2 regions of the Blautia sp. 1001283B150304_161114_C9 genome follow, and region 2 is predicted to be linked to the other one. Evidence: predicted binding sites of a transcription regulator. Region 2 holds the regulator's gene; the other holds the start of a gene.
What was found. The regulator HrcA, encoded in region 2, represses chaperone genes, less so after heat shock. The targets are predictions, from matches to a motif close to TGTTAGCACTCNNNNNNNNNGAGTGCTAACA.

Region 1: I4V44_RS08345 (Hsp20/alpha crystallin family protein) is a predicted target of HrcA. The motif match lies at 12,756-12,786, and genes of this name have one in related genera.

Annotation. Positions count from the first base shown of each region.
Region 1 is NZ_JADPGO010000012.1:86,370-103,023, forward strand. It holds gene I4V44_RS08290 (ASKHA domain-containing protein) at 1-1,506, opposite strand, end outside; gene I4V44_RS08295 (corrinoid protein) at 1,884-2,519, opposite strand; gene I4V44_RS08300 (methyltetrahydrofolate cobalamin methyltransferase) at 2,596-3,414, opposite strand; gene I4V44_RS08305 (vanillate--corrinoid protein methyltransferase) at 3,457-4,491, opposite strand; gene I4V44_RS08310 (serine hydrolase) at 4,919-5,845, shown strand; gene I4V44_RS08315 (SH3 domain-containing protein) at 5,892-6,860, shown strand; gene I4V44_RS08320 (phosphate-starvation-inducible PsiE family protein) at 6,937-7,383, shown strand; gene I4V44_RS08325 (Ldh family oxidoreductase) at 7,549-8,679, opposite strand; gene nudC (NAD(+) diphosphatase) at 9,241-10,089, shown strand; gene I4V44_RS08335 (J domain-containing protein) at 10,239-11,342, opposite strand; gene I4V44_RS08340 (Hsp20/alpha crystallin family protein) at 11,468-11,935, opposite strand; gene I4V44_RS08345 (Hsp20/alpha crystallin family protein) at 12,121-12,588, opposite strand; gene I4V44_RS08350 (ATP-binding protein) at 12,935-14,266, opposite strand; gene I4V44_RS08355 (MBL fold metallo-hydrolase) at 14,525-15,340, opposite strand; gene I4V44_RS08360 (carbohydrate ABC transporter permease) at 15,397-16,224, opposite strand; gene I4V44_RS08365 (carbohydrate ABC transporter permease) at 16,224-16,654, opposite strand, start outside.
Region 2 is NZ_JADPGO010000030.1:25,584-42,237, forward strand. It holds gene I4V44_RS13785 (cysteine desulfurase family protein) at 1-1,000, opposite strand, end outside; gene I4V44_RS13790 (16S rRNA (uracil(1498)-N(3))-methyltransferase) at 1,022-1,768, opposite strand; gene prmA (50S ribosomal protein L11 methyltransferase) at 1,773-2,726, opposite strand; gene I4V44_RS13800 (phosphatase PAP2 family protein) at 2,844-3,557, opposite strand; gene dnaJ (molecular chaperone DnaJ) at 3,689-4,876, opposite strand; gene dnaK (molecular chaperone DnaK) at 4,996-6,873, opposite strand; gene grpE (nucleotide exchange factor GrpE) at 6,934-7,578, opposite strand; gene hrcA (heat-inducible transcriptional repressor HrcA) at 7,596-8,636, opposite strand; gene uvrB (excinuclease ABC subunit UvrB) at 9,197-11,185, opposite strand; gene I4V44_RS13830 (ATP-binding protein) at 11,323-14,103, opposite strand; gene I4V44_RS13835 (LysR family transcriptional regulator) at 14,505-14,894, shown strand; gene I4V44_RS18590 (hypothetical protein) at 14,920-15,024, shown strand; gene I4V44_RS13845 (PadR family transcriptional regulator) at 15,327-15,644, shown strand; gene I4V44_RS13850 (DUF1700 domain-containing protein) at 15,641-16,264, shown strand; gene I4V44_RS13855 (DUF4097 family beta strand repeat-containing protein) at 16,261-16,654, shown strand, end outside.

The sequences.
Region 1 (16,654 bases), on a different contig from region 2:
CATATAGTTGCCAAAAGCACCTGCAATATATACCGAACAGATATCATCTTCTGTAATCCCAAGCCGCTCCATAAGCATCTGAATTCCCGCTGCAATCGCAGCTTTCGCAAGCTGAACCTCTCCGAGATCCTTCTGCGTCAGATAAACCCCTCTCTCATTACCGCCCCGCTCTGGCGGTACCAGAATAAACACACTTTGCTTCTCCTGTCCGCTTCTCAGCACACCATTCTCATCCAGCATTCCAGCATCCAGAAGACCCGCCACCAGATCGATCAATCCCGAACCACACAAACCAACCGCCGGCTTATTCCCAACAGTTGTATAGTTCCACTTCCCATCCTCATACTTCACATGATCCACAGCCCCGGCCGCGCCACGCATTCCACACTCAATCTTCGCACCCTCAAAAGCAGGCCCGGCCGCAGTAGAACAGGTCACCATCCGCTCCCTGTTTCCCAGAACCATCTCACCATTCGTTCCAATATCGATCATCAGAGAAATCTCTTCCTGCTGATCCTGCCTGATAGCCAGCAGACATCCACAGGTATCCGCTCCCACATATCCTGCAATATCCGAAAGCATGATCAACTCTGCACGCTCCTGCACAGCCAGACCATAATCCCCCGCATTCAGCACCAGCCTCTCACTCACAGCCGGAGTATAGGGCGCATGTACCAGCGAAGCCGGAGAAATCCCCAGAAACAGATGATGCATACAAGTATTTCCCACAACACACACCTGAAAAACATCCTCTCTCCTTATCCCTGCATCCTCTGCCAGACTTCCCAACATCTCATTAACCGCTTTCCGAACACACATACTTAACGCTTCTGTTCCATGCTCCAGCGCATAATTCGCCCGCATGATCACATCCGCACCATACTGCGCCTGCGGATTCATCCTGCTCTCAACTGCCAGAGTCCTCCCATCCGCACCATCCAGCAAATACCCCGCAATGGTAGTCGTCCCAATATCAAACGCTGCCAGACACCTCCGACCAGCTTCCTTCCTCATTTCCAGAATCCGCCGTCTACTGTAAATCACATACCATTCATCAGAATCCCTGCGCATCCCATACAATTCACCCGCCAGCTTCAGATCCACCTCCATCTGCCCCGGCTCAACCTCACCATCTGTCTCCGCCAGCGTATCCAGCAGCCTCTGCCAGTCCGACCGCTTCTCCCCTGTTTTCGCCTTCTCCAGCTCAACCTGAGCCATCCGTAGTCCCGGTTCAAACACAACTTCTCTGTTAAATCCATCCGTCAAAATCTTTTCATTGCCAGCCCTGTCCAATGTCTCCACTACACAAGTCTCACCTTCACCAATCCGAATCTGACACGCCTTAACAACTTCACCATTAATCTTAACCAGACACTTCCCACATTTCCCCAGACCGCCACAAGGCGCATCCGGCCTCAAACCCGCCCGAATCTCAGCTTCCAACACAGACATCCCGACATTCACTTCTATCTCAATCCCTTCACGCACAAACTTAACCCAAGCCATAAAAACCTCCCACATATCCAATCATCACAACAACCAACAGCCAGCTCAGAAAAATATTTTATTTCATGTGCATTTGCAGGGGTCTTAGATATTCTTAGCTCTCAGAAATCTGCGTTATGAGCAGACTGTATCACTGTCTGAGCGAAGTTTGCAACGGAGCGAGTTTGAGAAGGCTGCTCATGCCTTTAGCAGATTTCTGAGAGGTTAGAATATCTTAGCCCCCGAAACCGCACATGAAATAAAATATTTTTCTGAGCGTCCCCTTTTTTCCATTATAACACACTCCCAAAAATCCCAAAATACACGAAAGGACCACTCCCCAGAGCAGTCCCCTCATAATATTTTCATGTTATACTAAACCCGCACAAGCAATCAGATCAAGCCGCCAACTTCTTAGCCAGTGACGCCGCACTAGCCGCATCATCAGAATATCCGTCAGCACCAATTTCCTCAGCAAAAGCTTCTGTAATCGGCGCTCCGCCAACCATAACCTTAATATTACCTCTGAAATCCGCCGCATTCAACGCCTCAACAGTCTCCTTCAGAGCCGGCATAGTAGTAGTCAGCAGCGCAGAAAGAGCAATGATCTTAACATCCGGATTCTCTTTATAGCACTCAATAATCTTAGCCGCCGGAACATCGACTCCAAGATCGATCACCTCAAATCCGGCACTCTCGATCATCATGGCAACCAGATTCTTACCAATATCATGAAGGTCACCGGAAACCGTAGCAATGATAACCTTACCAAGTGCACCTGTAGAACCAGATGCCAGATGCGGTTTCAGAACCTCAACACCTTTCTTCATAGCACGAGCTGCAACCAGCATCTCCGGAACAAAGATCTCACCATTTTTGAATTTCTCACCAACTACAGACATCGCACTGATCATACCATCATTCAGAATCGCAACCGGATCATCACCCTCATCAATGGCTTCCTGTACAGCCGGTCCTACTAATTTCGCTTTCCCTTTTTCAACTAATTCCGCAACTTCATTTATCTTAGACATAATCAAATCCTCCTGTTATTTCTCAATTTCAGATTCCAACCACTTAATTCATTTACACAGTTTCTGCAGATTCAACCTACTTCTTCTTTGTTGTACCAATTAAGCCTTCTCTGTAAGCCCCTATATATTCCATACAATAATCATCCAGACCAAGTAATGCTTCTGTTGCATAAACCAGTCCAAGCATATCCTTATTTGTCGGATCCATAATTCCACTGTCCAGTCCTGCATTCATTGCCAGTACCAGGAACCCGTAATTAATCAGCTTACGAACCGGCAGATTAAAGGAAATATTACTGATTGCTGCCGTAATATGAATGGTCGGATACTGCTCACGTACACTTGTGATCGTCTCAATATTCGTTGCAATACCATCCTCAGAAGTACAAAGCATCTCAACCAGCGGATCAATGTGAATCCTGTCCGGAGCAATTCCGTACTCTTTCGCTTTCGCCATGATCTTGTCAAAAACTTTCAGACGGTCTGCTGCACATTTCGGAATACCTGTATTGTCACTCAGCAGCGCAATTACCTGCCATCCCTCATTTCCCGGCTCAGCCATGATCGGGAAAATCGTATCAATCTTATGTCCCTCTCCTGATACAGAGTTAAAAATTCCAGGTTTCTTACAGAACTTATAAGCCTGTGCCAGAACATCCGGACTCGGGCTGTCAATTGAGATCGGAAGATCTGTAACCTCCTGGATACAGTCGATCATCCATTTCAATGTTTCCACTTCTTCCGCTTCCGGAACAGAAGCGCAACAGTCAATATAAGTAGCTCCGCTTTCCGCCTGAAGCTTTGCTCTTGCTTTAATAAATTCAGAGTCTCTTTTCGCGATCGCTTCTGCAACGATCGGGATAGAACCATTAATTTTCTCACCAATAATAATCATTTTCAAACACCTCCATAGCATCATCCTCTGCAACACCTGAGATCAGAACATAATCTGCCATGGAAGCCTTGTAGATTCAGATGCCTTAATGCCAAATTTCTCTTCATTCAGCTTGTCAATGGAATCACAGAGAGATTTATAAACACCCGGATAAACAGAACCAGGGCCACCCTGAGCGATACATGGAATAAAGTATTTGTTTCCACATTCTTCGCAGACACGACGTACCACTGCATCACAATTCTCATCTGTCCAGCCCTCAAAATCAACTGCACGATTTTCGATACCGCCCATGAAGCTGATCTTTCCGCCATATTTCCTGATCAGTTCCGGAAGATTATTGGTTTCCATACATCCCTGCCATACATCGATCCCCATCTCAATCATAGAAGGAACCAGTGTTGCTGCGTAACTGTCAGAATGATGGATAACCAGCTCAACGCCATGGCTGTGATAATATCCGTAAATTTCTTTATATGGCTCAAGTAAAAATTCATCAAACATTGCAGGACTCATAAATGTACTGTCCAGTCCACCCCAGTCATCATGATGGAATAATGCATCAGGATGAAGGTTGGAACAGATACCTTCAGCAAGTTCCAGTTCCCACTCTGTCAGATATTTGATCAGATCATGCATTTCATCCGGATTAGTAATATAATAAACCAACGCATTACTGATCTCACACAGATGATGAGTCTGCTCAAATAATCCCGGTGCAACGAAAGCTGCTTTAAATGCCTGTTCTCCGTCAACTGCATCATACTGAGCCTTCACCATATCCCACTGATCCTGGGTAAATTTCAAAGACGGTGCATGTACATAGTCTTTCCAGTCTTCAATATCCTTTACCACGATCTTGTCAGGAGTATGTACAGGAAAAGAACCCGGAACTCCTTTCGGGAAAGTATTGGTTACCCCCCATGCATTCACTACATTTTCCTGTCCCGGCTGAAGCAGCGGGTTTGTAAACATAAACGGATGAAAAAGAAGCTGTACTGCTTCATACTGATTAACAAATCTGTCAGGATTTCCGCCTTTTATAACTTCCAGCATATTCTGTTTCGGTGTTAACATATAATCTACCTCCTCGTGCAATATGAAAATGCCCCCACATTCCCACATTGGTTTGTTTAATTTGTCGTTCTTTATCTCGTTTCTGATGATTTTATTGTAGCATTTATACAATCCAAAATATATAATCAGATATGCGGATTTTTCACGCTCGCATTCCTACAAATTGTATGAACGCATCTCAAGTATTGTGCCAACAGTAACCGGCAGCCATATAATAAATTTTAAAATCAACCGTAAATACACTTGTAACACAACTCTAAACACTGTATAATTTTGTACATACAGATATCAGATTTTAAAAACCATTTGTGCCTGCACAATAAGACTTTTAAACCTGATTTATCTAAACATGAAGAAATACGGTTTATATAACAGATCAACAGATTCCGAATGTTTTACAGTAAATATTTAACAGGTGGTGAACGCAATGTTTTCAAAAAAATTATTAATACCTCTGCTATCGCTCATCCTTCTTGTTACTCCTGCATACAGCAGTCATGCTGCTGAAAATACAGAGGCCGCGGAAACATCCGTAGAAGGTCAGGGAATGCTTTCCCCTTCTTCATCTTCAGAGAGTTCTGAAAGCGTCTTTAACGGTTCCGGGGCAGGCACATCTTCAGAACCGGTCACAGATGAGAAACTGGAGACAATTTTAAAACAGGTTCAGAGTCAGCTTCCCGCTGAAAACGGAACCTGGGCTGTTTTCATATCCGATCTTGTAAACGGAACCGAGGGCAGTCTTAATGATCAGAAAATGCAGGCTGCAAGCCTGATCAAGCTCTATATCATGGGAGCTGTCTACGAGAATTATGATCAGATAACCGGACAATACGGCAGGGATTCTGTAGACTCCAATCTGTACTCCATGATCACAGTCAGCGATAACGATGCAGCCAATACCCTGACAACTTATCTTGGCGGCGGTGATTCCGCAGCAGGTATGCAGGCTGTCAACAGTTTCTGCCAGGCACATGGCTATGGCCAGACTCACATGGGACGTATGCTCCTTGCCAGCAATGAGAATGATGATAACTACACATCTGTAGGAGACTGTGGTCATCTCCTGCAGGAGATTTATAAACAGGATACATCCGGCTACACCCATGCCACTGATATGTTTAATCTGCTCAAGGCACAGACACGCTGTAACAAAATTCCCGCACAGCTTCCGGAAGGAGTCAAAACCGCAAATAAAACCGGAGAACTTGACAACGTGGAAAATGATGCCGGAATCATCTATGATTCCAAAAATGACGTAGTAATCGTATTTATGTCCCAGAATCTCTCAAGTGCCGGTTCCGCACAGAATACGATCGCTACCTTAAGCAGAACGATTTACGATTACTATAATTAAATAATGTACTCTCAGAGTACATTATAAACCAAAGGAGGGATTCACTATGAAAAAAAGAAAAAATATTGCAATTCCCATGATTCTTGCAGCTACGATTGCTGCTGTATCTGTACCCTGCAGCTCACAGATCGTTATGGCATTTGACACTTATCAGGTAGGTGTAAGTAAAGGGTATCTGGCTCTGCGCTCTGCCATGGCTTATGATTCCTCCAACGAGATCGGCGAGCTGTATTCCGGTGATACTGTTGAAGTTACAGAATATACCACCAGTGATTACTGGTACGTCTATTCTCCAAAACTGAACAGATCCGGATACGTAAATAACGATTACCTGTATTTCCTCTCATCACAGCCGACAAGTTCGTCCGGTTCTTATACTGTCAGTGTTGCCAAGGGTTATCTGGCTTTGCGTTCTGCAAAGGCTTATGACTCTTCCAACGAGATCGGACAGTTATACTCCGGTGATACTGTAACAGTTTCTGACAGCAGTGATCCTCAGTACTGGTATGTCTATTCTCCGAAACTGAACTTATCCGGCTATGTAAATAAAGATTACTTATATTACAGCGGCGATACTGCTGCCAGTGCACAGAGTTCTTCCGGAGATTCAAGGACTGTCAGTGTTGCCAAGGGTTATCTGGCTCTGCGTTCCGCAAAAGCTTATGATTCCTCCAATGAGATCGGACAGCTGTATTCCGGCGATACAGTTCAGCTTATCGACACCAGCGATTCCCAGTACTGGTACGTTTACTCTCAGAAGTTAGGAAAAAACGGATATGTAAATAAAGATTATCTGATTGGCGGAACAACCACATATGCCACCAGAACAGTCAGTGTTGCTACCGGTTATCTGGCTCTGCGCTCTGCGAAGGCTTACGACTCTTCCAACGAGATCGGACAGTTATATTCCGGCGATACAGTTCAGCTTGTGGATACAACTGATGCACAGTACTGGTATGTTTACTCCCAGAAACTCTGCAAATATGGTTATGTAAATAAAGATTATTTATATTAATCTTTTTCATAACACTATAAACAGTTACGCTTCTTTACATTCACCATATACAACAGAACAGAAAGGACTCACAGTTATGAGCCCCAAACGACAGGTTAACCATAACATTCGTAAACACTTTAACACAATCATTTACAATATTTCACGTTACGCGGAAATTGCTCTTTCTATGGTAATTCTGCTGGTGATCGCACTGGCAGGCTTCCGGCTGATCATGGAGGTTGCAGATACTTCTGTTATGTCCATGGATACAGAATTTTTCAGCACTTTCCTTTCCCAGGCTTTGTCTCTGGTAGTAGGCGTGGAATTTGTAAAAATGCTCTGCCAGCATTCCGCACAGACAGTTGTTGAGGTTCTGATGTTTGCCACAGCACGTCAGATGGTAGTCGAACACCTCGGGCCAGCAGAAACTCTTCTTGGCGTACTCAGTATCGCAGTTCTGTTTGCAATCCGCAAATATCTTATGACAGACAACGATGACATGAATGCTCATAACTGTCCGAAGAATACTGAAGAAAATTAAAGAAAACAAAAAACTGCATATCAGATACGATCTGTAAATTCTACCGGTCGTATCTGATTATGCAGTTTCTTTTTATTTCCACATGCTGATAAACGGGCGTCTCAAAAAAAGTAATTTTATATGATATATTCTATAGTTATGGTTATCAGCATGATGGGCGCTTATTTAATAATTACCACTAAAGAACTTACTGTCCTTCGGCAGTTCATAGCCCTTGAAGTAAGAGCCAAAATCAACCTTCAGATAATTGCAGAGGTTGGCAAGCTCAACCATTGTGTTGTCATTTACAGGAATGCCATTCTCTCTGCGCTCTTTTTCTGCAAATACTTCCTTCTCACCATGAGTATAAATCTGCTCTGCGCCTTCTGCCTTTGGACTCTGACGAAGAGTTTCCAGATATTCGGAAAAATGTGCCCTGATATCATCTGCATTTCCGAAGATTGCGGGATCAATGGCAGCAAATCCATGACAGATACCTGTCTTGTCTTTAAATGTACAGCATTTATCAGAAGTAACACCCATGGAAAAGATGGAGCTGAAAATCTCGCAGAGCATTCCATAACCGTAACCCTTATGACTTCCGTTTACCTCTTTATTACCGCCAAGTGGCATGATTCCGCCGCCCTTCTTGGCAACAATATTGGCAAGTACATCCGGGGCATCTGTGCTTTCCTGACCATTTGCTCCCAGAGCCCAGCCCTGTGGAAGTGGTTTTCCCATCTTATTATACATTTCCAGTTTTCCTCTGGTAACTACTGTTGTGGAGCAATCAAAAAGGAATGGATAAGGTTCTGCCGGCATTGCCACTGCAATGGGATTGGAACCAAGCATTGCTTTTCGTCCAAAGGTAGGTACCATGATTGCTTCCGAGTTGGTACATGCCATACCAAGTAAGCCCTGTTTGGAAGCCATTTCCGCATAATATCCTGCAATACCGAAATGATTGGAGTTTCTTACAGATACAAATCCGACACCTGTTTTCTTCGCCTTCTCAATAGCTTTCTCCATTGCAAAATGGGAAATCAGCTGTCCCATACCGTCATGTCCGTCGATCACTGCTGATACAGGTGTCTCAAATACGACCTCAGGTTTAGCATCCGGATGGATGGTTCCCTTCTCAATTCCTTTATCATATCTTACCATTCTCTGCATTCCATGGCTTTCAATCCCGTACAGATCTGCGGTAAGCAAAACATCCTTGATGATATTCGTCTCTTCTTCATTAAAACCAAATTTACGAAATACGTCGTGGCAAAAAGTATTTAATGTGTCATAACTCCATTTTACATATCCCATAACTGTAAAATCCCTCCATTCAAGTATTACTCATTTCGTTTTTGGTATTACCAATTTGTTAAGCTGATTATACCACTCTCATTTTCAAAGTGCAATACGTTTTTTATTTTTTTCAGTATTTCTTATGTTACTGTATTACTGCTCCCTGCTAATATCCCGAGACATGCAAGCCAAAATGTTACCGTCCACTCCGTTCACAGTAACGTAGCCAAAATTCATTGTTACTGTTCACTCCGTTCTCAGCAACACGCTTTGCAAACTCAATTTATGCTAATCGCATAAATTCGCGCGGTATGTCTCGGGTTTTCTGTGACCTTCGCTCACAAAAAACACCTCGCGGGATATCATCAGTGAACAGTAACAATTCATTCCAGATTGCCTGCGGCAATTGGACATCTTCTCTTGTTTTTCTAAAACTGCCGTAATATACTATGTACAGGCAATCCTGCCTGCAGGATTGCCTGCTCATTTAATAAAAAATAGATTACTGCTCACTTCCGCACCTGTAATATATTTCACAGAACAACTCTGCGGCAGCAGTAACAGAAAAGGAACATTACTATGATTCAGGATATCGCACCACACACTTACCACAACGAATACAAACCTTCTGCCCCGGATAAGAACAGTTTTATCCTTGCCTACGAAAAAGGCAGTATTCTTCTTCCACATCAGGAACGGGAAGCAGATATTTATTTTCCACGTTTTCAGGATCTGGAGGAAAAAGTTTCAGATCTCTACAGCAAGTATATTTATCTGTTTTCTATCGATGATCAGCGTTTCTATCTGATTCCGGAATTGGATACCACCCTTCTTCCAGATTACGAATTCCAGGATATACGAAATCTTCGGACAGCCCGGCCACAGCATCTGGCATTTGCAGGAGTTACAGGACATCAGCTTTTCCAGTGGTACAGCAAGCGCCGGTTCTGCGGCTGCTGTGGAAAACCAATGCTGCACAGCCAAAAAGAACGTATGATGGAATGCCCTTCCTGCGGCAATCAGGAGTACCCTGTCCTGTGTCCTGCAGTAATCGTAGGAATCACAAACGGAGATAAAATCATTCTTTCCAAATATGAGGGCCGCAGATTTAAGCGTTACGCCCTTATCGCAGGCTTTGCAGAAATCGGAGAAACCATTGAAGAAACTGTTCACAGAGAAGTAATGGAGGAAGTTGGCCTTAAGGTAAAGAATCTCCGCTATTACAAAAGCCAGCCATGGTCCTTCAGCGGTACCCTGCTTTTCGGATTCTTCTGTGATGTGGACGGTGATGATACCCTGACCGTTGACCATGAAGAGCTCTCCATGGCACAGTGGGTAGAACGTGATAAAATCCCGGATCAGGGCAATAATATCAGCCTGACCAAGGAAATGATGATGCTCTTCCGTGATGGAAAAGAACCCAGATAAACAATATTCTATATCAGAAAAAGCTCATAGAATATTTTTCCCTATTATGCTAAAAGGATACATACACGGTAATGTTACTGTGCATGTATCCTTTTCGTTTCTCTGTAAAATTGCTTCACTATATTCTCAAAAATATTTCTGATTACTCTTCACGCCGCACTCCCGCTGCCAAATCCACGGCTTCTGCGGCTTCCATTACATTCCTGCTCAAATTCTTTCAGTTTCCGTCTTGCTTCCGGTGTCAGATTTGTCGGAACTTCAATCTGTACAGTTGCATATTCATCACCGTGTACCGACGGATTATTCATTGCAACGATACCTTTGCCTCTCAGACGTATCTTCGTTCCGGACTGAGTACCTGGTTTAATGTTACAGAGAACGTCACCGTAAATAGTGTGAACCTTCGCCTCACCGCCAAATACTGCTGTTGTAAATGGGATATTTACAGTTGTGTAAACATCTCTGCCTTCCCGTTTATATCCGGGTTTATCCTGAACGTTTACTTTCAGAAGCAGATCACCGGCTTCACCTCCGCCGACTCCCGGATATCCTTTTCCTTTAAGTCTGATAGATTTACCGGATTCAATACCTGCCGGAATATTGACTTCGTAATTCTGGACGCCACCGTTGCTGCTCTGCAGGCGGATAACCTTCTTGCCACCAAAAGCAGCTTCATCAAAGCTGACAGTAACCTCCGCATGAAGATCCTCACCTTTACTGCTGTAAGAACCGCCAAAGCCGCCAGTTCCATTGCTTCCGAATCCACCAAAACCACTTCCATGAAATCCACTGCCGCCGAAGCCGCTGCTTCCAAAACCACCGGATGATTTACTCTTCTTAAATCCACCACCAAAGATGTTCTTCAGGATATCATCCATATCTTCGCCATTCTCAAAATGATATTCATGATAACCATTGCCATCACTGTACGAGCCATGGAAACCGCCGCCAAAAGGATTGCCCTGTGCTCTGCCAAAGCCACTGCCAAACGGACTGCCCTGTGCATTTCCATAATTACCGGCACCTTCTTCAAAAGCAGCGTGGCCAAACTGGTCATACAGTTTACGTTTCTTCTCATCACTCAGAACATCATAGGCTTCATTTATTTCCTTAAAATGCTCTGCTGCCGAAGCATTTCCCTCATTACTGTCCGGATGATATTTCTTTGCCAGTTTTCTGTATGCTTTCTTAATCGTTGCTGCATCCGCATTTTTGTTCACGCCAAGAACTTCATAGTAGTCTCTTTTCAATATCATCACCTTCCCTCATAAACACATTCTAACGCAATCATTCCTGACTTCATATTTCTGCAATCCTCATTATGCAAACAACGGGAAGCCAAAAGATTTGACCTCCCGTTGCTGTAACTTAACATCTATTATCCTTCAATGGAGATGCTGTGCTTCTGTTCCACTGCTGGCTTTGCTTCTTTCTTCGGAACAAATAATGTCAGGATACCATGTTTGAATTCTGCTTTGATGTCGTCCTGATGTACTTCTTTACCTACATAGAAGCTACGACTGCAGGCACCTGCATAACGTTCTCTGCGGATATAACGTCCTGTCTCTTTTTCCTTCTCATCTTTATCCAGACCTTTCTCTGCACTGATGGTCAGATAACCATTTTCAAGTGCTGCATGAACTTCATCTTTCTTAAATCCTGGAAGATCTACAACCAGTTCGTATCCGTTATTCATTTCCTTGATATCAGTTTTCATTACATGATTTGCTTTATGTCCATAAAGTTTCTTCTCTGCATCCTTCATTGCTCTGTCATCATAATAGAATGGGAAATCTCCAAAAAAGTCATCAAATAAATTTTCTCCAAAAATACTAGGCATTAACATAAGTCATATCTCCTTTTCTAATATATTTTATATATGTCAAATCTGTTCGCCAGATTTACTTTCCAAATCTATCTTTACAGGCTTTTTCAACCTTTTATCTTCAATCTTTTAGTGTAAGCTTTTATTTTTATATCTGTTTTTAATCTCTGGCTGACCCTTAACGGGTCAGTCAGAATATTTATTCATCAGCCCTCAATGGCAATTGTTTTCTTCTGTTCTACTGCTGGTTTTGCTTCTTTCTTTGGTACAAATAATGTGAGGATACCATGTTTGAATTCTGCTTTAATGTCTTCTTTCTCAACTTCTTTACCTACATAGAAGCTACGGCTACAGGCACCTGCGTAACGTTCCTTACGGATATAACGTCCTGTCTCTTTCTCCTGCTCATCTTTATCCAGGCCTTTCTCTGCACTGATAGTCAGATAACCATTCTCCAGGTCAGCCTTTACTTCATCTTTGGTAAATCCCGGAAGATCTACGACCAGTTCATAGCCTTTATCAGTTTCCTTGATATCGGTTTTCATTATATGGCTGGCTCTGCGTCCGTAAAGTTTCTTCTCTGTATCTTTCATTGCTCTGTCATCATAATAAAATGGAAAATCTCCAAAAAAGTCATCAAATAAATTTTCTCCAAAAATACTAGGCATCAACATAAGTCATCTCTCCTTTTCTATACCGTTCATCTGTATGTGATGGACTCTCAGTTATGCATCTTTACCTTGTTTCTTTGGAACTTAGGTTATCAGGAATCTCATAGAACTTATTTCTTTGTTCTCTTTTTGTTCCCCTTCCTTTGTTCTAGTTGTAATATAACACTTATTATTAGCACTGTCAAGAGGTGAGTGCTAATTATTTTGTGAAGAATTTGTGAACCTGTGAATTTGTGAAATCTTCATTGTACACTTTTCCAATTTGTGTTACACTCCCATTCCAAGCTAATACAACGCCCCATGGAGGATCAGTCCACGGGGCATTCTAAAATGTTTGATGTTAACGCTATCATTTTCCCTTGAGATATCGTTTTAATAAGAACGTACAGAAATATGGAAATGTATAAATCCCGTCTTCTATTCCAATATTACTGTCTGCAAGTTTTATTCCCCAGTGAATATCTCTATAAGAATCACCGGATATCAATTGCCTCAATGACTTAGACCGGTTCCTGTTCGCCTTCACTTCTACCGGAACCAGCTCATCCTTTGTTCTTACAAAAAAATCTTCTTCCAAGGTAGCATTTTCTTTTTTATAGTAATATAGTCCAAGCCCCTGTTTCACAAACGCCTCTGCTACAAAATTTTCATATAAAGCACCTTTGTATACTCCAAGATTTTTATTCGCCCGAAGATCTTCTTGTGCTTCCTCATCTAATGAAGCAATCAGCAATCCTGTATCTGGATAATAGCTTTTGAATTTTGAGTCATCATAGTTTCCCTTTAATGGAAGCTCCGGATACTGCAGACAATAGCATACAGAAATCACACCTGCATCTTCGAGCCAGGTTATACATCCCATATATTCCCGACTTCTGGCTTTTTTATCTATTTTACTTAATTGGAATTTTTTATTTTCTTTTGCAAGCTGTACTGGTACGTTCCGATAGACGCTTACAATTTTAGTCCGATCCAGACCTTCAGCGTATTTTCTGATATCCTCTTCATAATCCATCTGGATCTGTCTCTGGATTTCCAGAGTATCTGTAAAAAGATTCTTTTCAATATATACTTTTACTACTGCAGGCATACCGCCAAGTACACAATATTCCAAAAACAATTTTTTATAGACTGATAATTCGGTTTCTGAAAATGGAGTTCCTGTCTGCATATGTTTCAAGATATCTTCAATGTGCTTCTCTGAGTATCCTTTCGCCCACAGAAATTCTTCAAAGTCCATCGAAAACATTTCATAATCTGTTTTATATCCCACACTGTTGCTATGAATTTTTCTGTAATTGATTCCAAGCAAGAAACCACTGCATATGACATCAAATCTTCCATCTATCCGGAAGGACTTCAAGGCAGTTGCAATATCCGGAAACTCCTGTAATTCATCAAAAATAATCACAGTGTCACCTGCTATAAATTTTTTTGATGTATCTATCAGAGAAATATTTTTCATAATATCTTCAACAGCATATCCGTCACTTAATATTGTTTTATATTTAGGTTCCAGAACAAAATTAATGCTTACAATATTACTGTAATTTTGTTCTGCAAAATGATTAATAGATTCCGTTTTTCCAATCTGCCTTGCACCTTTTATAATTAACGGAAGTCTTTCTTCATTTCTTTTCCACTCCAGCAGATACTCATCTATCTTTCTTTTTAAATACATAGAACCGCCTCCTTTCTTCAAAACTATCACGTTTTATGAGCCTTTATTCATAATATTTTCACGTTTTTAACTCAATTTCTCATCTTCGCACTACATCATAGACATTCCATCTCCACATACAGAAAAATGTCCCAGGTTAGCTACCAAGGACATTTTTCGTGTTTTTATACTTACAATATACAATTTTTTAGTCATACCGTTAGAGTTCACTTGAAACAATACTATTAACTCACCTCACGTAATAGCTTCAAATTCTCTTTATTTATCCTCTGAATGCAATGCTGCAAAATCTCCATTATAAAGTCGACTGTCTTTATACTTATAAAACGGTGCATGGAAAAAATGAACCTTTTCAACTTTTGCCTGTAATTCACCAGATAAAATCATTTCCCCACATGTCAGTGTTTCTTCTGCTTTTTCAATTGGAATCAGACAATGCCCACCGCCACAGATGTCAAATGAATCTTTTCTTGCAAAAATTCTTTTTCCAGCCTCATACCATTTCTTCAGTAAAGCCTCTCGATCCTTGGCCGGAGCACAGATCAGTTCCAAATCATTTACACTGTCACCGGAAAATAAAATTCTATCCGCTTCATCCAGAATACATACAGATCCAGCCGTATGTCCTGTCATCTCATATATAACCAGCTTTTTATCTCCAAGGTCAAAAATGTCCCCTTCTTTCATAAAACGAAACTCTGGTTTCTTATCATTTTTTAGTTCTTCCGCAATACTCAAGCTTCCAGGTGCAACAGCACCAGCACTTTCCATATTCTTTAAATATCTTTCTCGATCTTCTACCTTTATATTCAGCGCAGCCTGATAATCTCTTTCATTAATATAAGCCTCTATAAACTGACCACATCCGCCAGCATGGTCTACATGTCCATGAGTAATCAGCACAACATAGGGATTGTCTACCAAAGACTCTACCAGCCCCTTAAAATCACCGATTCCAGTTCCTGCATCAATTACTGCAGACATTTTACTACCCTTTACTACATACATGGCATTCAATCCACTCTCATCAACATGCCAAACACCTTTTTTTATTTCATTTACAGTCCAACACATATTTTCTATCTCCTTTTTCCGTATTAACCGTCACTATTCATCACAGCCAGTAAAACTTAACCTTTCACCGCTCCCTCAGTTACACCTTTAATAATGTGCTTCTGACAAAGAACATAAAAAATAATTACCGGAATAATTGCCATAACAAGCGCCGCAGAACCAAGATTCCATTTCTTTGTGTAAGCACCAAAGAACAGATAAGTCCGAAGAGGAAGAGTTTGCGTTCCACTTCGGTTGATTGTCAACGATGGGAGTAAATAATCATTCCAAAGAGACATAACATTCAAGATTGCAACGGTTACTGCAATTCCCTTAATCAGGGGCAACACAATTGTAAAGAATATTCTTGGCTGGCTGGCACCATCAATTGACGCAGCCTCTTCTAACTCTACCGGAACATTTTTCATAAATCCATGAAACAAAATGATCGACATAGAAGAACCAAATCCAAGATTTACAAGCATCAGTCCTGGCATATTAATCATATTTAATTTTCCCATTTCTGCCAGTAATGGAAGCATAACACACTGAAATGGAACAAGCACTGCAACAGAAAAAATGGTAAATATCAGTTTGCTTGTTTTTGTCTTATATCGTACCAGTACCCACGCTGCCATAGAACAGCAGATCACGTTTGCAACCGTTACCGTACAGGTTATGATCAGGGAATTTTTGATGGCATTCAGGTAATCCAGTTCTTTGAACGCTGAAATATAATTGTCCAAATTTAGTGTCTTAGGAAGCTGGAGAACACTAATATAAATTTCTTTTAAAGATTTAAATGAGTTAATAAACAATAATAAAATCGGGAAGATAAAAAATGCTGCCAGTATAATACAACACAAGATAATCACTGTTTTAGAGATTATTTTTTTCCTCTGCATTACATCTCCACCTCCTTAGATTTGGTAAACATCAGTTGGCTTACTGTAATAAGTGCAACTACAACAAGGAAGATAATTCCTTTTGCCTGTGCCATTCCATACATATTTCTTGAAAATGCTGTATTACAAATATCCATAGTAAGCATTTCTGTAGATTTCGCCGGGCCACCTCCAGTTAAAGTCAGATTCTGGTCATACAGTTTGAAACAATTTGTAAGAGTAAGGAAAAGTCCAATAGTAAAAGCAGGCATCATCAATGGAAGCTTAATTTTCCAGAAACACTGAAAAGAACTTGCACCATCAATTCTCGCAGACTCCAACAGATTTTCCGGAATATTCTGTATCTGTGCAATGTAGATCAGCATCATATATCCGCTCATCTGCCATACAACAAGAATAACCAAACCCCAAAAACCTGTAGACTTAGTAG
Region 2 (16,654 bases):
TTGGTTTTCTCTTGTGACTGGAGCATGCGCTTCCTGCTGATACATAAATATTTCTGTCCTCTAATGTGTGAAGCAGTACCTCGCTTCTGATTCCCAGAAAGCTGACGCTTAAAATATGAGGTGCACCCTCTCTGACAGGCATTCCATTGATCACTACATCATTCATCTTAGAAAGTCCCTCTGCCATACGTTCTTTTAACTGATAGAGATGCTCTGCTTTCTCGTCAAAGTTCTGGTACATCATCTTCGCTGCAACACCAAGTCCTGCGATTCCCGGTACGTTGTCTGTTCCGGAACGCATGCCGTTCTGCTGGCCGCCGCCAAGAATGAGAGGCTGCACTTTTGCCTTGCTATTGATGTACAGGAATCCAACTCCTTTTGGTCCATGGATCTTATGTGAGCTGACAGACAGAAGATGGATATTCCATTTCTTCGGATAAATACGATATTTACCGAATGCCTGGATCGCATCTACATGATACAGCGCCTTCGGACACTTTTCCTGGATCATGGCACCGATTTTCTCTACAGGCATAACCGCACCGGTCTCATTATTTACCATCATTGTAGATACGAGAATGGTATCCGGCCTTAATGCTTTCTCCAATGCGTCAAGTTTTACTACTCCATGCCCGTCTACAGGAAGAATGGTCACTTCAAATCCCTGTTCCTGCAGAAAAGCTACCGGCTGGCTGACTGCAGCATGCTCTACTGCAGTTGTGATAATGTGATTACCGCTTCGTTTGTTGGCAAGCGCACCACCGATCAGAGCCAGGTTGTTTGACTCTGTTCCGCCGGAAGTGAACAGGATTTCTTTTTCTGTTACTTTCAGTATCTGTGCCAACGTTCTGGCAGATTCTTTGACATACCCTTCTGCGTCTACACCTTTCTGGTGCATGGCAGATGGATTTCCAAAATCTTCCATCATTGTTTTTACCACGATGTCCTTTACTTCTTCAAAGCAACGGGTCGTGGCTGAATTATCAAAATATGCTTCCATTTTTGTTCTCTCTTGTTTCTGTTATTCATTTTCCAACTGGAACATCAGAACTGAAAGAATCGCAAGTCCTGCTGTCTCAGTTCTGAGGATTCGTCTTCCAAGTGTAATCGCATGGGCACCTGCTTCCAGTGCCTTTGCTACCTCTTCTTCCTCGAATCCACCCTCCGGTCCGATAAAGATACCGACAGACTGTCCAGGCTTAATCTCGCTGAGGATTTCTCTGGTTTCTTTCATTCCTTTGGCAAGTTCGTACGGGATCAGTTTTACATCTAACTGTTTCGCAAATTCCAGTGCCTGTTTGTAGGTCATTACTTCATGGATTTCCGGGATCAGCATTCGCTTGGACTGCTTTGCTGCACTCTCTGCGATCTGCTGCCAGCGAACCACCTTCTTTGCTGCCTTCTTAACATCCAGTTTCACCACACATCTCTTTGTCTCTACCGGGATTATAGAAAAAGCTCCCAACTCTACTGCTTTCTGGATGATCAGTTCCATCTTGTCTGCTTTCGGCAGTCCCTGGAAAAGATAAAGCTTATTTGGCAGCTCATATTCCGGCTCCTGTGCATAGAGGATATGCAGCAGAACCTCATCCTCTCCCAGTTCTTCAATCTGGCAGTGGTATTCTTTATCTCCTCCGTCACTGATCCACACATCCTCCCCACATTTCATGCGGAGAACGTTTTTAATATGATTTACATCCGTCCCATTGATGTGGATACGGTGTGCCTCTTCCTCAATCTGATAAGGCTCCACAAAAAAACGCTGCATAAGATCAGTCCTTTCTTGCTGTTACGGAAACCCACTCGCCCTGATGTGTTACTTCTACGACCGTCAGGCCTGCTGCTTTTACTGCCTCCACTACAACTTCTTCTTTCACATCAAGAATACCGGAAGTAATGTAGTAAGCGCCTTTTTTCATCTGGTTTACAATTACCGGTGTCAGAGGGATCAGAACATCTGCAAGGATATTTGCTGTTACGATATCATATTTTTCATATCCTGCCTGATCCTGAATCGCTTTATCGTCAATGATGTTTCCGATCACCATATCAAAAGTTTCATCCACGATCTGGTTTGCTTCTTTATTCTCTGCAACTGCAGGAACTGCACATGGATCAAGGTCTGTTCCCAGTACATGTTTCGCACCAAGTTTCAGGGCAACGATACCAAGGATACCGCTTCCGGTTCCTACGTCAAGCATCTCTGTATCCGGTGTTACATATTTCTTTAACTGGCGAATCACAAGCTGAGTAGTCTCATGCATACCTGTACCGAAGGCTGTACCCGGATCAATGTGGAGGATCATCTTGTCTTTATCCTCTGCTTTTACTTCTTCCCATGACGGTACGATAAGGATATCATCTACATAGAACTGGTGGAAATACTGTTTCCAGTTATTAATCCAGTCCTTGTCCTCTGTCTGAGATTCTTCAATGGTAGCTTCCCCGATGTCCATAAAATTCTTCAGGTCATCTAATGCTTCACGAACATCTTTCAGGATTGCTTCTTTGTCTGCATCTTCTTCCAGATAAAAATTCAGATAGGCAATGCCGTCATCTGCTGGTCCTTCCGGCATAATATCTACAAACATCTGAGCCTTGTCTTCCTCAGTCAGAGGCTGTTTGTCCTGAATTTCCACGCCTTCAATGCCGACTTCTGCAAGTGTGCTGATAACGATATCTTCTGCTTCTGTTTTCGTTTTTACTGTAAAACGGTTCCACTTCATGTAATTGTCTCCATTTCTTTATGTTATATAATTAACTATTATCATCCAAAAATATGTCTGACCCATTCTCTGTTACTCTGCAGCTATTCCCATAATGCAGCATCTCACCACATCCAGTCAATTCTTATTTGCCCACCGACTGCATGCTTCACTTATTTTTTCAAAAAAATGTCTGAATATCTCGTGGCGGTTTCCTTTGCTGTAAAATCTCCACGCCAATTCTACCAGTGCAACTCCGGCAATGGCATCCACCAGATAATGCTGTTTAAGCACCTGGGTAGAAATAATGATCAGTATTGCAAAAATCAGTGAAAAATGCTGATACCATTTTGGAATATTCTCTGATTTACTGACTCCGCGCCAGCTCAGCCAGCTTACATAACAATGGATTGACGGAAATAAGTTAGACGGACTGTTTCCACCATCCATGAGATAAACAAACTTAAGCATCTGCTGGGACCATGTAGTTCCTGCAATCTCAGGTCTGACATTGGTAGTTGGCAAAACCAGAAAAATAATAAAACATGTAATATGAACAGTCAGATCAGTTGCCACAAACCGATAAAATCCATCTTTTCCTCTCTGTGCAGCCAGAATATAATTCACTGCCCAAAAAGGAAATGCCAGAATATAAATCCAGATAAACTGTGGTATTAACGGCACTGTCCTGTCCAGTGACATGGTAAAATCAAAATGATATCTGTCTGCTGTCAGTACTCCGCTTCCCCAGTAAATAAGACAGTTTAATACAAAAATGCTTATCAGCGGCAAAATTACCCATACAGGGAGATACTTCTCCCGAAAAGCTGCGATCTTCTCTGTTTTTGTCAAATATCTCTCCATTTCTCAGGAAACTTTTATTCCTGTCTGTTCATCTGATTTTTACCGTTACTCTTCAATATACACGACTATACAAAAAAAGAAAAGAGGGTAAACCTCTTTTCTTTAATTTTCTTTTATAATTAATCCTCAAAAGTCTCTTTTAATTTATCCATGAAACTCTTTTTCTTCTTTTCCGGTTTTTCAAAATCATCAGAATCTTTTGATTTCGGACGGTTACCACACGCCTCATCGAATTTGCGCAGTGCTTCTTTTGCTTCTTCGTTGAGGTTTGTAGGAACCTGCACAACGAAAGTCACATAATGATCGCCACGTACATTCTTGTTTCTCAGAGACGGTACACCTTTTCCCTTCAGACGGATCCTTGTGTCTGTCTGAGTTCCGGGTTTCACTTCATATTCAACCTCTCCATCCACTGTGTTGATACGTACAGTACCGCCCAGTGCTGCCTGCGCGTATGTAAGAGGCGCAGTAGAGAAGATATTCATATCCTGTCTCTGGAAGATCGGATGACGTGCAACATTTACTTCTACAAGCAGATCGCCTCTCGGACCTCCGTTTGTACCCGGTTCACCCTTCTCACGGATGCGGATGCTCTGACCATTGTCAATACCTGCAGGTACAGATACCTGAATCTTCTTTCTTGAAGACGTATATCCGGTTCCGCGGCAGGAAGTACATTTATCCTTGATGATCTTACCTGATCCATGACAATCCGGACAAGTCTGTACATTACGCACCATTCCAAACATGGACTGCTGTGTATAAACAACCTGACCTTCTCCATGACATTTCGGACAGGTTACCGGTGAAGTACCCGGCTTCGCACCTGTTCCATGACAGGTGGTACACTCGTCTTTCAGTACGATCTCCAGTTCCTTCTCACAGCCAAAGACAGCTTCTTCAAAAGTAATATTTACGCGTGCGCGGAGATTAGCTCCCTTCATCGGACCATTATTGGCACGTCTGCTTCTGCTGCCGCCACCAAATAAATCGCCGAAAATATCGCCGAAGATATCACCCATATCAGCACCGTTAAAATCAAAACCTCCGAAGCCGCCGCCGGCACCTCCGCCACCGTTTTCAAAAGCCGCATGGCCAAACTGGTCATACTGTTTTCTCTTCTCCGGATCGCTTAAGATGGTGTAAGCCTCTGTTGCCTCTTTAAATTTCGCCTCAGCCTCTTTATCTCCTGGATTTACATCCGGGTGATACTTCTTGGCCAGCTTACGATATGCTTTTTTAAGTGTTGCGTCATCGGCGCTTTTGTCCACGCCTAAGACTTCATAATAATCTCTCTTATCAGCCATGATTTTAATCCTATACCCGTTTTATTTATAACACAACTATTCAGTGAGAGAGACTCTCCCACTGAACAGTTATTATTGATATTTCCGTTGCAAATCTCTGCTTTTACAGAAATGTCACATTATACTTCTTTGTAATCAGCATCTACAACATCATCGTTGTTTCCTGCATCTGTGCTGCCTGCTGCACCGCCGCCCATATTCATGTCCGGTCCTGCCTGGCCGCCTGCCTGCTGTGTCTGCTCATACATTTTAGCGAAAAGCTTCTGAGCACTTTCCATCATCTTCTCCTGAGCAGCTTTGATATCTGCTACCTGAGAATCTGTCATCTCTTCTGCATTTGCAGTCTGAGACAGTAAATCTTTCAGTGCGTTCAGGTCTGCTTCTACAGCAGCTTTATCATTAGCATCGATCTTGTCTCCGGCTTCTTTCAGTGCATTCTCAACCTGGAATACCATGGAATCAGCATTGTTTCTTGTATCGATTGCTTCTTTACGTTTCTTATCCTGTGCTTCAAACTCAGCAGCTTCTTTTACTGCCTTGTCGATATCGGAATCAGACATGTTAGAACCAGCTGTGATTGTGATGTGCTGTTCTTTACCTGTTCCAAGATCCTTAGCAGATACATTTACGATACCGTTTGCATCGATATCAAATGTAACTTCAATCTGCGGAACACCACGACGTGCTGGCGGGATTCCGTCCAGACGGAACTGACCAAGGGATTTGTTGTCTTTTGCAAACTGACGCTCACCCTGTACAACGTTGATATCTACTGCTGTCTGGTTGTCTGCTGCTGTTGAGAAAATCTGGCTCTTTCTTGTAGGAATTGTAGTATTTCTCTCAATCAGTCTTGTTGCGATACCACCCATTGTCTCGATGGACAGTGACAGTGGAGTAACATCCAGAAGAAGGATATCACCTGCGCCTGCATCACCTGCAAGTTTACCACCCTGGATAGAAGCACCAAGTGCTACACACTCATCCGGGTTCAGGTTCTTGCTTGGCTCTTTGCCTGTTAACTGTCTTACTTTATCCTGAACAGCCGGGATACGGGAAGATCCACCAACCAGAAGTACCTGGCCAAGTTCAGATGCTGTGATACCTGCATCTGAAAGTGCACGACGTACCGGTTCTGCTGTCATTTCTACTAAGTCATGTGTTAATTCATCGAATTTAGCTCTTGTAAGGTTCATATCGAAGTGTTTCGGGCCTTCTGCTGTAGCTGTGATGAATGGCAGATTGATGTTTGTAGTTGTTGCGGAAGAAAGCTCTTTCTTTGCTTTCTCTGCAGCTTCTTTTAATCTCTGAAGTGCCATCTTATCATTGCTTAAGTCTACGCCTTCTGCTTTCTTAAACTCTGCAAGCATGTAATCTGTAACTTTCTGGTCGAAGTCATCACCACCAAGACGGTTGTTACCTGCTGTGGAAAGTACTTCGATAACGCCGTCACCGATTTCGATTACAGATACATCGAATGTACCGCCACCTAAATCGTATACCATGATCTTCTGTTCTTTTTCATTGTCAAGACCATATGCAAGAGCTGCTGCTGTTGGCTCGTTGATGATACGTTTTACATCAAGACCTGCGATTTTACCGGCATCTTTTGTTGCCTGACGCTGAGCATCATTGAAATATGCAGGAACTGTGATAACTGCTTCTGTAACTTTCTCACCAAGGTATCCTTCTGCATCTTTTTTCAGTTTCTGAAGAATCATAGCGGAAATTTCCTGTGGGGAATATTTCTTGTCGTCGATTGTTACACGATAGTCAGTACCCATCTCTCTTTTAATGGAAGAGATTGTTCTCTCTGCGTTTGTTACTGCCTGACGTTTTGCAGGTTCACCTACAAGACGTTCTCCTGTTTTTGTGAAAGCGACAACTGATGGTGTTGTTCTTGCGCCTTCTGTATTAGCGATAACTGTTGGCTGTCCGCCTTCCATTACGGCTACACAGCTGTTTGTTGTACCTAAGTCAATACCAATGATTTTTCCCATAATCTTGTTCCTCCTGTTTATTTTCAACTAGATTTGATATATTCTATATTTTCATGTAAATTAGTTGGCTACTTTTACCATACTGTGGCGGACTACGAAATCCTTGTAGGTGTAACCCTTCTGGAATTCTTCTACCACAATATTCTCACCGGCTTCTTCATCCTCCACATGCATTACTGCGTTGTGGAAGTTCGGATCAAATTCCTTACCCACTGCTTCAATCGGTTTCACGCCCAGCTCATCTAATGTGGTGATCAGCTGTTTGTAGATCATCTTCATGCCATCTGCAAAAGAATCTCCTTCAGGTGCCTGTGCAAGACCTCTCTCGAAGTTATCCACAACCGGAAGCATTTTCTCAACTATGTCCTTGGCTCCGATGATATACATGCTGGATTTCTCTTTCTCCGTTCTCTTACGGAAGTTATCGAATTCAGCCATGTTTCGTTTCAGCCTGTCTGTAAGTTCTTCAATCTGCTGTTCAAATTTATCTTTTTCTTTTTTCTTCTTGCCGAAGAAAGAAGTTTTTGATTTGCTGTCTTTCTTGTCATCCTGGGAAGCTTCCTCGTCTCCGTCCTCTACCGGGATTTCCTCTGTTTCTGCTTCGCCGTTCTCTACAACTTCAGGTTCATTCTCAACAGTTTCTTCTGTTACCGGAGTATCTGTTGTCTCTTCTTCCTGAGCTGTGTTCTTTGTTTCTTCTGACACTCTCTATTACCGCCTTTCTAACTCTCTTTCTTAATCAGTTCGTCCAGCTGGACTTTCAAAGCCTTCAGGCTGTCAACTACGTTTGCATAATCCATACGCTTGGGACCGATGATACCGATGGTACCATGCATTCCTTTTCCAAGTTCGTAAGTGGCTGTGACTACACTGCAGTCTTTCATGGTCTGCACCGGCATCTCATCACCAATGTACACCTGAATTCCTGTGTTCTCTGTATCAGACATTCTCTCTTTCACCAGGTCTACCAGATCCTGCTTCTCTTCAAATGCTGAAATCAGCTCGCTCGCTTTGCTTGTGTCTGCAAGCTCCGGATACTTGAAAATGTTGGTTGCTCCTGAAGTATATATCTGCATATCGTCTTCGTCTACCTGGATGGTGTCTGCCACTGCATCAAGGACTGTGCCAACCACAGAGCCATGTACACCTGCCTGTTCTTTCAGGCGGGCAATCATTCCCAGGTTGATATCCTGAATGGGCACCCCATTTAAGTTGGTGTTAAGAAGAAGATTTAATTTCAGGATTGTCTGATCGTCCATCTCCTCATCCAGATTGATGATCTGGTTTCGGATGACATTGTTATCACTCACTACTACTGCCACAAGCTGAAGGGGTGTCACACGGGAAAGCTGGATGAATTTAATCTTGCTTCCGCTGTACTGTGGAACAGAGATCATTGTTGCATAGTTGGTATTGGAGGCAAGTACCTTCGCTACCTGTTTCAACATCTTATCCAGTTTGTCGGTTTTCTCGATCATGAGATCTTTGATTTCCTGAACCTCTGATTCCTTTTCTCTCATCAGCTCGTCTACGTAGAGGCGATAACCTTTATCAGAAGGAATTCTTCCGGCTGAGGTGTGGGGCTGTACGATATATCCCATATCTGTCAGGTCTGACATCTCATTCCGGATGGTGGCAGAGCTTACATTTAAATCTGCAAACTTGGAAATGGTCCGGGAACCCACCGGTTCGCCTGTTTCCATGTAGGTTTTGATGATGGCTTTTAGTATTTTCTTTTTACGATCATCTAATTCCTGATCCATGAAGTTCCACTCCTTTACTGCCTTTGTTTTTGGTTTGTTAGCACTCATGTTTTAGGAGTGCTAACACCTTATGCTCATAAGATAGCACTCTTGATTTGGTTTGTCAATATTATTTTGTGAATTTTTTGTTATTTTATGAACAATAGGGGTTATTAAGATTATGTTATAGAAAGGGACGCGGGGAGAAATTATTAATATTGCGTGCGGTTTCGGACGCTAAGAGATACTAAGTCTGCAGAAATCTGCTAAAGGCATGAGCCGGCTTATCAAACTCGCTCCGTCGCAGACTCCGCTCAGACAGGTGATGCAGCCGGCTCATAACGCAGATTTCTGCAGACTAAGTATCTCTAAGCATCCTGCAAATGCACACAATATTAATAATTTCTCCCCGCTGGCTGTTCAGGACGATCATATAGGCGGGGCTCTCGCCTTGGAGGCGAATCGCCTCTTCTATAGCAATCCTCGTAAATAATGCATTTAAGGCAGTTCAGCAGAGTGCAAAAGGCAATGAAGATATCTGACGCAGGATTTCACACTCTGATGGGCTGGATTAAGAAACATTATTTGTCTAAAGTATCCAGGTTCTTTTTCAGGTCGATCATTTTATCGCGGAGTTCGGCGGCCTGTTCAAAGTTGAGGTCTGCGGCTGCGGCACGCATTTGTTTTTCTACCTGGGCGATGAGTTTGGTGAGTTCTTTGCGGGTCATGGACTCTGGGTCTTTCTGGAGTCGGACTTCGGTTTCAGCTACTGCTTTGGATACGGCTATAAGGTCGCGGACTGCTTTTTTGATAGTAGTCGGAGTAATTCCGTGTTCTTTGTTATAGGCTTCCTGGATGGTTCGGCGGCGGTTGGTTTCGGTGATGGCTTTGTGCATGGAATCGGTCATGTTGTCTGCGTACATGATTACATGGCCTTCACTGTTTCGGGCAGCTCGTCCGATGGTCTGGATGAGGGAGGTTTCGGAACGGAGGAAACCTTCTTTGTCTGCATCCAGGATTGCTACCAAGGTGATCTCCGGGATGTCCAGGCCTTCTCGAAGGAGGTTGATTCCTACCAGTACATCAAAGACATCCAGACGCATATCACGGATAATGCGGGCACGTTCTAAGGTATCGATATCGGAATGGAGATAACGGACTCTGATTCCTACTTCTTTCATATATTCTGTCAGGTCTTCTGCCATTCGTTTGGTGAGAGTGGTAATCAGGATTTTGTGTTTCTTTGACACTTCTTTGTTTACTTCTCCGATCAGATCATCGATCTGGCCTTCAATAGGGCGGACTTCTACTTTCGGATCCAGAAGTCCGGTTGGACGGATGATCTGTTCTGCACGGAGAAGTTCATGATCATACTCATATTGTCCCGGAGTGGCAGATACAAACATGACCTGATCCAGTTTGGATTCGAATTCCTCGAAGCTTAAGGGGCGGTTATCTTTGGCTGAAGGAAGCCGGAATCCGTAGTCTACCAGTGTCTGCTTCCTGCTCTGGTCACCGGCGTACATTCCTCCTACCTGAGGTACTGTGATATGAGATTCATCTATAATAAGTAAGAAGTCATCTCCAAAATAGTCCAGCAGTGTGTATGGCGGCTGTCCGGGCTTTAATCCTGACAGATGTCTGGAATAATTTTCGATTCCTGAACAGAATCCGGTTTCTTTCATCATTTCAATGTCGAAATTGGTGCGTTCTGAGATTCGCTGGGCTTCCAGAAGCTTGTCTTCGCTTTTGAAATACTCTACACGTTCTTTTAATTCTTCTTCTATTGCTACAGCTGCTCTCTGGATCTGTTCTGCTGGCACTACATAGTGGGATGCAGGGAAGATGCTGATATGAGAACGCTGGCATTTGATTTCTCCTGTCAGTACATCAATTTCTGAAATACGGTCGATCTCATCTCCGAAAAATTCTACTCTCACAGCTGTATCGGAGCTGTTGGCAGGAAAAATTTCCAAAGTATCTCCACGGACACGGAAGGTGCTTCGGTGGAAGTCCATCTCATTTCTGGTGTACTGAATGTCGATCAGTTCCCGGATTACCTCATCCCGGTCTTTGGTCATTCCCGGACGCAGAGAGATCATCATGTCAAAGAATTCCTGAGGGGAACCCAATCCGTAGATACAAGAAACGGAGGAAATGACCACTACGTCTTTCCGCTCTGACATCGCGGCTGTGGCAGAGAGACGGAGTTTGTCAATCTCGTCATTGATGGAGGAGTCTTTGGCAATATAGGTGTCTGAAGACGGGACATAAGCCTCCGGCTGATAGTAGTCATAATAGGAGACAAAATATTCCACTGCGTTCTCAGGGAAGAATTCTTTCATCTCACCGTAAAGCTGCGCCGCGAGAGTTTTGTTGTGGGCGAGGATGAGGGTTGGTTTGTTTAGCTGGGCGATGACGTTCGCCATGGTAAATGTCTTGCCGGAACCGGTGACACCCAGTAAAGTTTCGAACTGGTTGCCTTCTTTAAAGCCTCTGACCAGACGTTCAATTGCCTGAGGCTGATCTCCAGTTGGCTTGTACTCGGAATGCAATTCAAAATGATCCATAATATTCTCCTGTTTTAATCAAATTTCACTTATCAAAAATTGAAATATGTTTAATATGGTTATATTTTCAGTATATCATCCCATATAAAAAAAGTACAGAGCAAGCGAATACCTGTTCTGTACTTTAACGTGTCGCGTTACTGTTCACTCTGGCTGCCTAAAACCGAACAAATAGTCTTCTCAACTTTTTCTGCATCAACAGGCTTTGCAATATGTCCGTTCATTCCTTTTGCCAGTGCCTTTTTTCTGTCTTCCTCAAAGGCATTGGCTGTCATGGCTATGATTGGAATAGTGGCTTTGTCTTTATCTGACAGTCCGCGGATCATCTCAGTTGCCCTGTAGCCGTCCATGTTCGGCATCTGGATATCCATAAGGATCAGGTCATAGGTGCCTGCCGGTTTCTGTTCTATCCTTGACACACATTGAACTCCATCCTCAACACGGTCAACTATAAGTCCCATATCCTCCAGGATAAACTCTGCGATTTCTGCATTCAGATCATTATCCTCTGCAAGCAAAATATGTTTTCCGCTGATCCTGGTTTCATCCATATCTGAAAATTTTTCCGTAGCCCGTTCATAGTAACTCTTATCAGCAATCCTGTATTCCAGGGTAACTGTAAATTTACTTCCTTCTCCCTGCTTACTTTCTACTTCAATAGTTCCGTACATCATATCAATATACTTCTTTATGATCGGCATTCCCAGACCTGTTCCCGCAATCTTTCCGTCTGTTGTATTTCGTTCCCTGGCAAAAGCCTCAAAGAGAGATGGAAGGAATTCTTCGCTCATTCCGATACCTGTATCAATTACCTGAGTCCGTATCCGCACATAGTCTTTCCTGTCACAGTCAAGCTCTGTGATCCTTATGGTAACTCTTCCCCCTGAAGCTGTATATTTTACCGCATTACTGATCAGATTGAGGAAAATTTCCTTGTTCTTCGTCTCATCGCAGATTACGTGCTCATGCTTGACATCGTATTCCATCTTAAGGTGAATACATTTTTTCTCCGCTTCCGCCTGGAAAATTTTGTAAATTCCCTGATAAATATCTCTGATTTTCACATAATCTTCATCCAGTTCCACCTTACCGCTTTCAATCCGGGCCATGTCCAGCACATTATTGATAATAGACAGAAGCAGATTTCCGGACTGTTCCATCTTCTCCTGATAATCCAGAAGTTTCGGATCAGTCAGTTCCCTTTTTATCAGCTCACTGTATCCCAGCAGGGCATTCATGGGTGTCCGGATATCGTGAGACATATTGAAAAGGAAATCTGATTTGGCGGCATTGGCCTTTTCTGCCTGAATCTGGGCTTTTCTCGCTTGTATCAGCAGATAAACTATAATCCACACAATAATCAAGACCACACTTACAAACCAAATGGAAACTACCCACAGATTATCCTTTATGTATTCTGCCAGAGTAACCTTGCCAGGTGCGTTTTCATATACGCAAAACTGACTGGAAAGTCTGGAATCAGGCAGAGTCTGAATGGTTTTGTTCAGGATATTCATTAATGTTGTGTTTTCCCTGGTGACCGCAAAGCAGGAAGCGCCGGATTTCGTAAGAAAAATACTGCGCATTTTGCTGTCCTCCAGTGTCTTTAATGACTGTCCTGCCTTCGCAACAAAGCAGTCTGCCTCTCCACTTTGAACTGCTTTATCGGCCTCAGCAGATGAGTCATATTCCTTTATTTTCCAGAAAGGATAGTTAAAAGAAATATACCACTTCCCCAGCAGGTTATTCCTGCTCACTGCTACTGTATTCTCTTTATTTTCATCAAACTTCTTAACACCGGTGAGTACTGCAACATTGACTTCAAAAACAGTATTTGACAATATAACATCGTTTTGCTCAGCTTCATATGGATTCTGATTCATATGAAAAATCATATCAATCCTGCTATCCTTTAATGCCTGCAGTTCTTCCTCCTGAGAATCAAAGCCTGTCAACTGAAATTCTATGTTTTTTTCTCCCAGACAGCCAGAAGCCAGACTAATATAATCGTTAATAATTCCTACCGGTTTCTCTGACTCCGTATCCACAAGGCTGATACCCACATCATTTTTCAGATATCCAATCCGGACCGCCCCATGCTGTTCCAGCCAGTTCTGCTCCTCATCCGTAAGAGTTTCAAGGGAATTTGCGGAGAGATACCTTTTATAAAGATCGTCTTTATAAAAAGGATTCTCCCTCTCTATCTTCTGCATTACCTGATCCAGCTCTTCTTTCAGATCCGGGCGTTTTTTGCTGACTGCAAAATAGTTATAGGAGCCACCAATCAGAATAGCTGGTGAAATATCGTCTCTTTCCCACTGTGGAGATTCATTTAAAACAAATCCGTCAATTTCATGATTTTTCAATTTCTGACGAATATCATCTGCACCGGTAATATCAACCTGCTGCGTGTTCACTCCATGACTTTTCTCCCACTCATGGAACATTTCGGCAGGAAGTGCATTCGGCAGCATACCGATTCTTTTTCCATTTAATGTAGTCAGATCTGAAGTGGAGATATCTGTATTAGAAGTATCCACATACAGGTAATATTTATCCTCTCCCATAGGCAATTCTGAAAAAAGCATGGAAGTGGAACGTTCCTCTGTATAGGAAATGCCTCCCAGCAGATCGATCTGTCCATTTTTCAGCATACTCATCAGTTCTGCCCAGCTTCCCTCCACATATTCATATTTCCATCCGGTATGCGCAGCTACTGCCTGCTGGTATTCGTAGCTGTAGCCTCTCCTCTGACCGTCTGCTTCTGTGGTATTATAAGTTCCCTCATACCAGCCTACTCTGACTGTTTTGGATTTTGCTTCCTCTGCTGATACAGGAAGGGGAAGCACAGTAATATATAAAATAAGGCATAATAAAATGCAGATATGTCTCTGTACATTTAACTTAAACTTTTTCATATAACTTTCTCCAAATGATTTTGTGTCTGTCCGGTGAAGATATCTCAACAGATTATTGCCTTTTTCATTTACTTCACCCGAGTTATGGAAACATGTATCATGCTTCTGCAGATATCATACCTTATTTTCCGTCATTGCAACAGCCCTATATTTATTTTTTATACTCATTTTTCAGTTTTCAGATAATCTTTCCCTGCCAAAATTCAATGCCTATAGCAATTCCATAAAATAATGCAATCAAGACAGTTCAGCAGTGTGCGAAGGACAAGAAAGATACCTGCAGGATAATTTTTTTATTTCAAGGCAGAGAAAAGAGATTCAGCAGTGGCATAATCATTTGTACGCAAAGTATTAAAGTTACTATTTATTTGAATTTCGTATACAGAAAAAAGCAGCCCACTGTGTCCGTTGCTATCCGCGACCTGGAAATTGAATTCGGCATCAGCCTTTTTTATAGAAAAGGAAACAGACTGATCCTTACTGAAGAAGGCGAAGAGCTTTATAACAAAGCCACTTACATTCTTCAATACTGCAACGAGCTTCAAGCAGATTACTCCAGTATGGCGAGAGTGAAGCCTCCTCTTCGTATTGGGATCCCGCCTATGCTGAGCACCGTCTTTTTCCCTGAGCTTCTCACCGCATTTCACCGGCGATATTCGGAAATTGCTGTTGTTCTGAAGGAATATGGCTCTGTCCATGCCTGCAATCTGGTACAGGATGACACTCTGGATCTGGCTCTGGTAAATATGGAACAGTATAATATTGATAAGTTTAACAAGGCTCTACTATGAAAGCAGTAATACAAAAGTAGTAACTGTGACATCTGATGGTGTAATCAAAGCTATGAGAAAGGGAAACTGTAAGATATGGGTATATGCACAGAATGGTGTATATAAAGTGATTACAGTTACAGTAAAATAATTTTTATGTGCGCATCAGTTTTACGGCTGATGCGCATATTTTTATGACCACATGAGGTCATGCATATTGGAGTCAGACTCCACGAAATACCGATATGTTCAAACACACTCCAAAAGATAGTCAAATGAATAGTTTGATATCAGAAATCCATTGCAGATTGTCCAGAGATACCATAACGATTGAGCTCCGAAAAATATATATAAAAATTTTATATATGTATTGACATTGTGGTAGCATCGAAGTATAGTATATGTAAAATTTATATATATAAATATTTTACATATATACCAGGAGGTGATTCTATGTATTTTCCGGTATCAGCATTATTGATTGAATATATGATACTGTCAGTGGTAGAAAGCAGGGATTCTTATGGCTATGAGATCAGTCAGACAGTGAAGAAGGCTGCTGACATTAAAGAATCTACGCTCTATCCCATATTGAAGAAGTTACAAATTGCAGGATATCTGACTACCTATTCGCAGGAGTATCAGGGAAGAAAGAGAAAATACTATTCCCTTACAGAAGAAGGCAAGGCACAGATTGCATATCTGAGCAATGAATGGCAAATCTACAAAGACACTGTAGATGGGATTATTGAAGGGAGGATAAGAGGTTGAGCAAAGAGGAATATTTAAACCAGCTGCATAAATATCTGCGGAAGCTTCCGAGACAGGACTATGAAGATGCAATGGAATATTTTACCGAGTATTTTCAGGAGACAGATGAGGAAGGAGCAGAAGAACTGATGAAAGAACTTGGTACGCCGAAGGAGGCTGCCAGAGAACTGATGGCGAATCTTCTGAATAAGAAAATAGAAGATCATCAGAATTATGAAACAGATGGACAGACCAGAGCAGAACAGAAAGGTTCCGGAAAACATGTGGTATGGATAGCGCTATTGGTATTATTTGCAGCACCGGTAGGAGCTCCGCTTCTGGCAGCGTTTGCTGCAGTCGTTCTTGCATTAGTTGTGTGTGTATTTGCAATTTTGTTATGTGTAGTTTTATTTACGGCATGTCTGGTGCTTATTGGCGGGAAAATCCTTATCCGCGGTATACTGGCAGTTCCGTTTTCTATGAGCGGTTTTGCAATGCTTACAGGAAGTGGGCTGTTGGCTGTGGGCGCTGGCATCCTTGGTGTACTGTTGTGCGTATATCTATGTAAATGGAGCAGCATGCTGATTGCGAAGCTGGTACGCCGGATCACAGGCAGAAAGAGAGAGAGGTTAGAACGATGAAAAGATGGGCAAAGGCATGGCTTGCAGTAGGAGTCGGATGCTGTGTATGTGGTGCAGCTTTGACGGGCATCGGTGTTGCGAGCGGTGGAAGTAAATATGTGAAATCAGCAGATTTAAACAAAATGGATGGAGCTGCAAAAAAAAGCGATAATGAGATGGTTCTTGAGAAAACAAAGCTTGATGATTTCGACTCAGCAGACATCTCCATGACAGATATGAATTTGCAAGTAGTCAGTTCAGATGATCAGTACTGTTATATTTCTTATCGGGCATCCGATCAGAAAAAGGATCCGATCAGTTATCAGGTAAAGGATGGTAAATTAAGGATTCAGGAAAATAACAATGATGGGAAGACTTATTATCATGTTGATATCGGATTTTTGTCGGGTC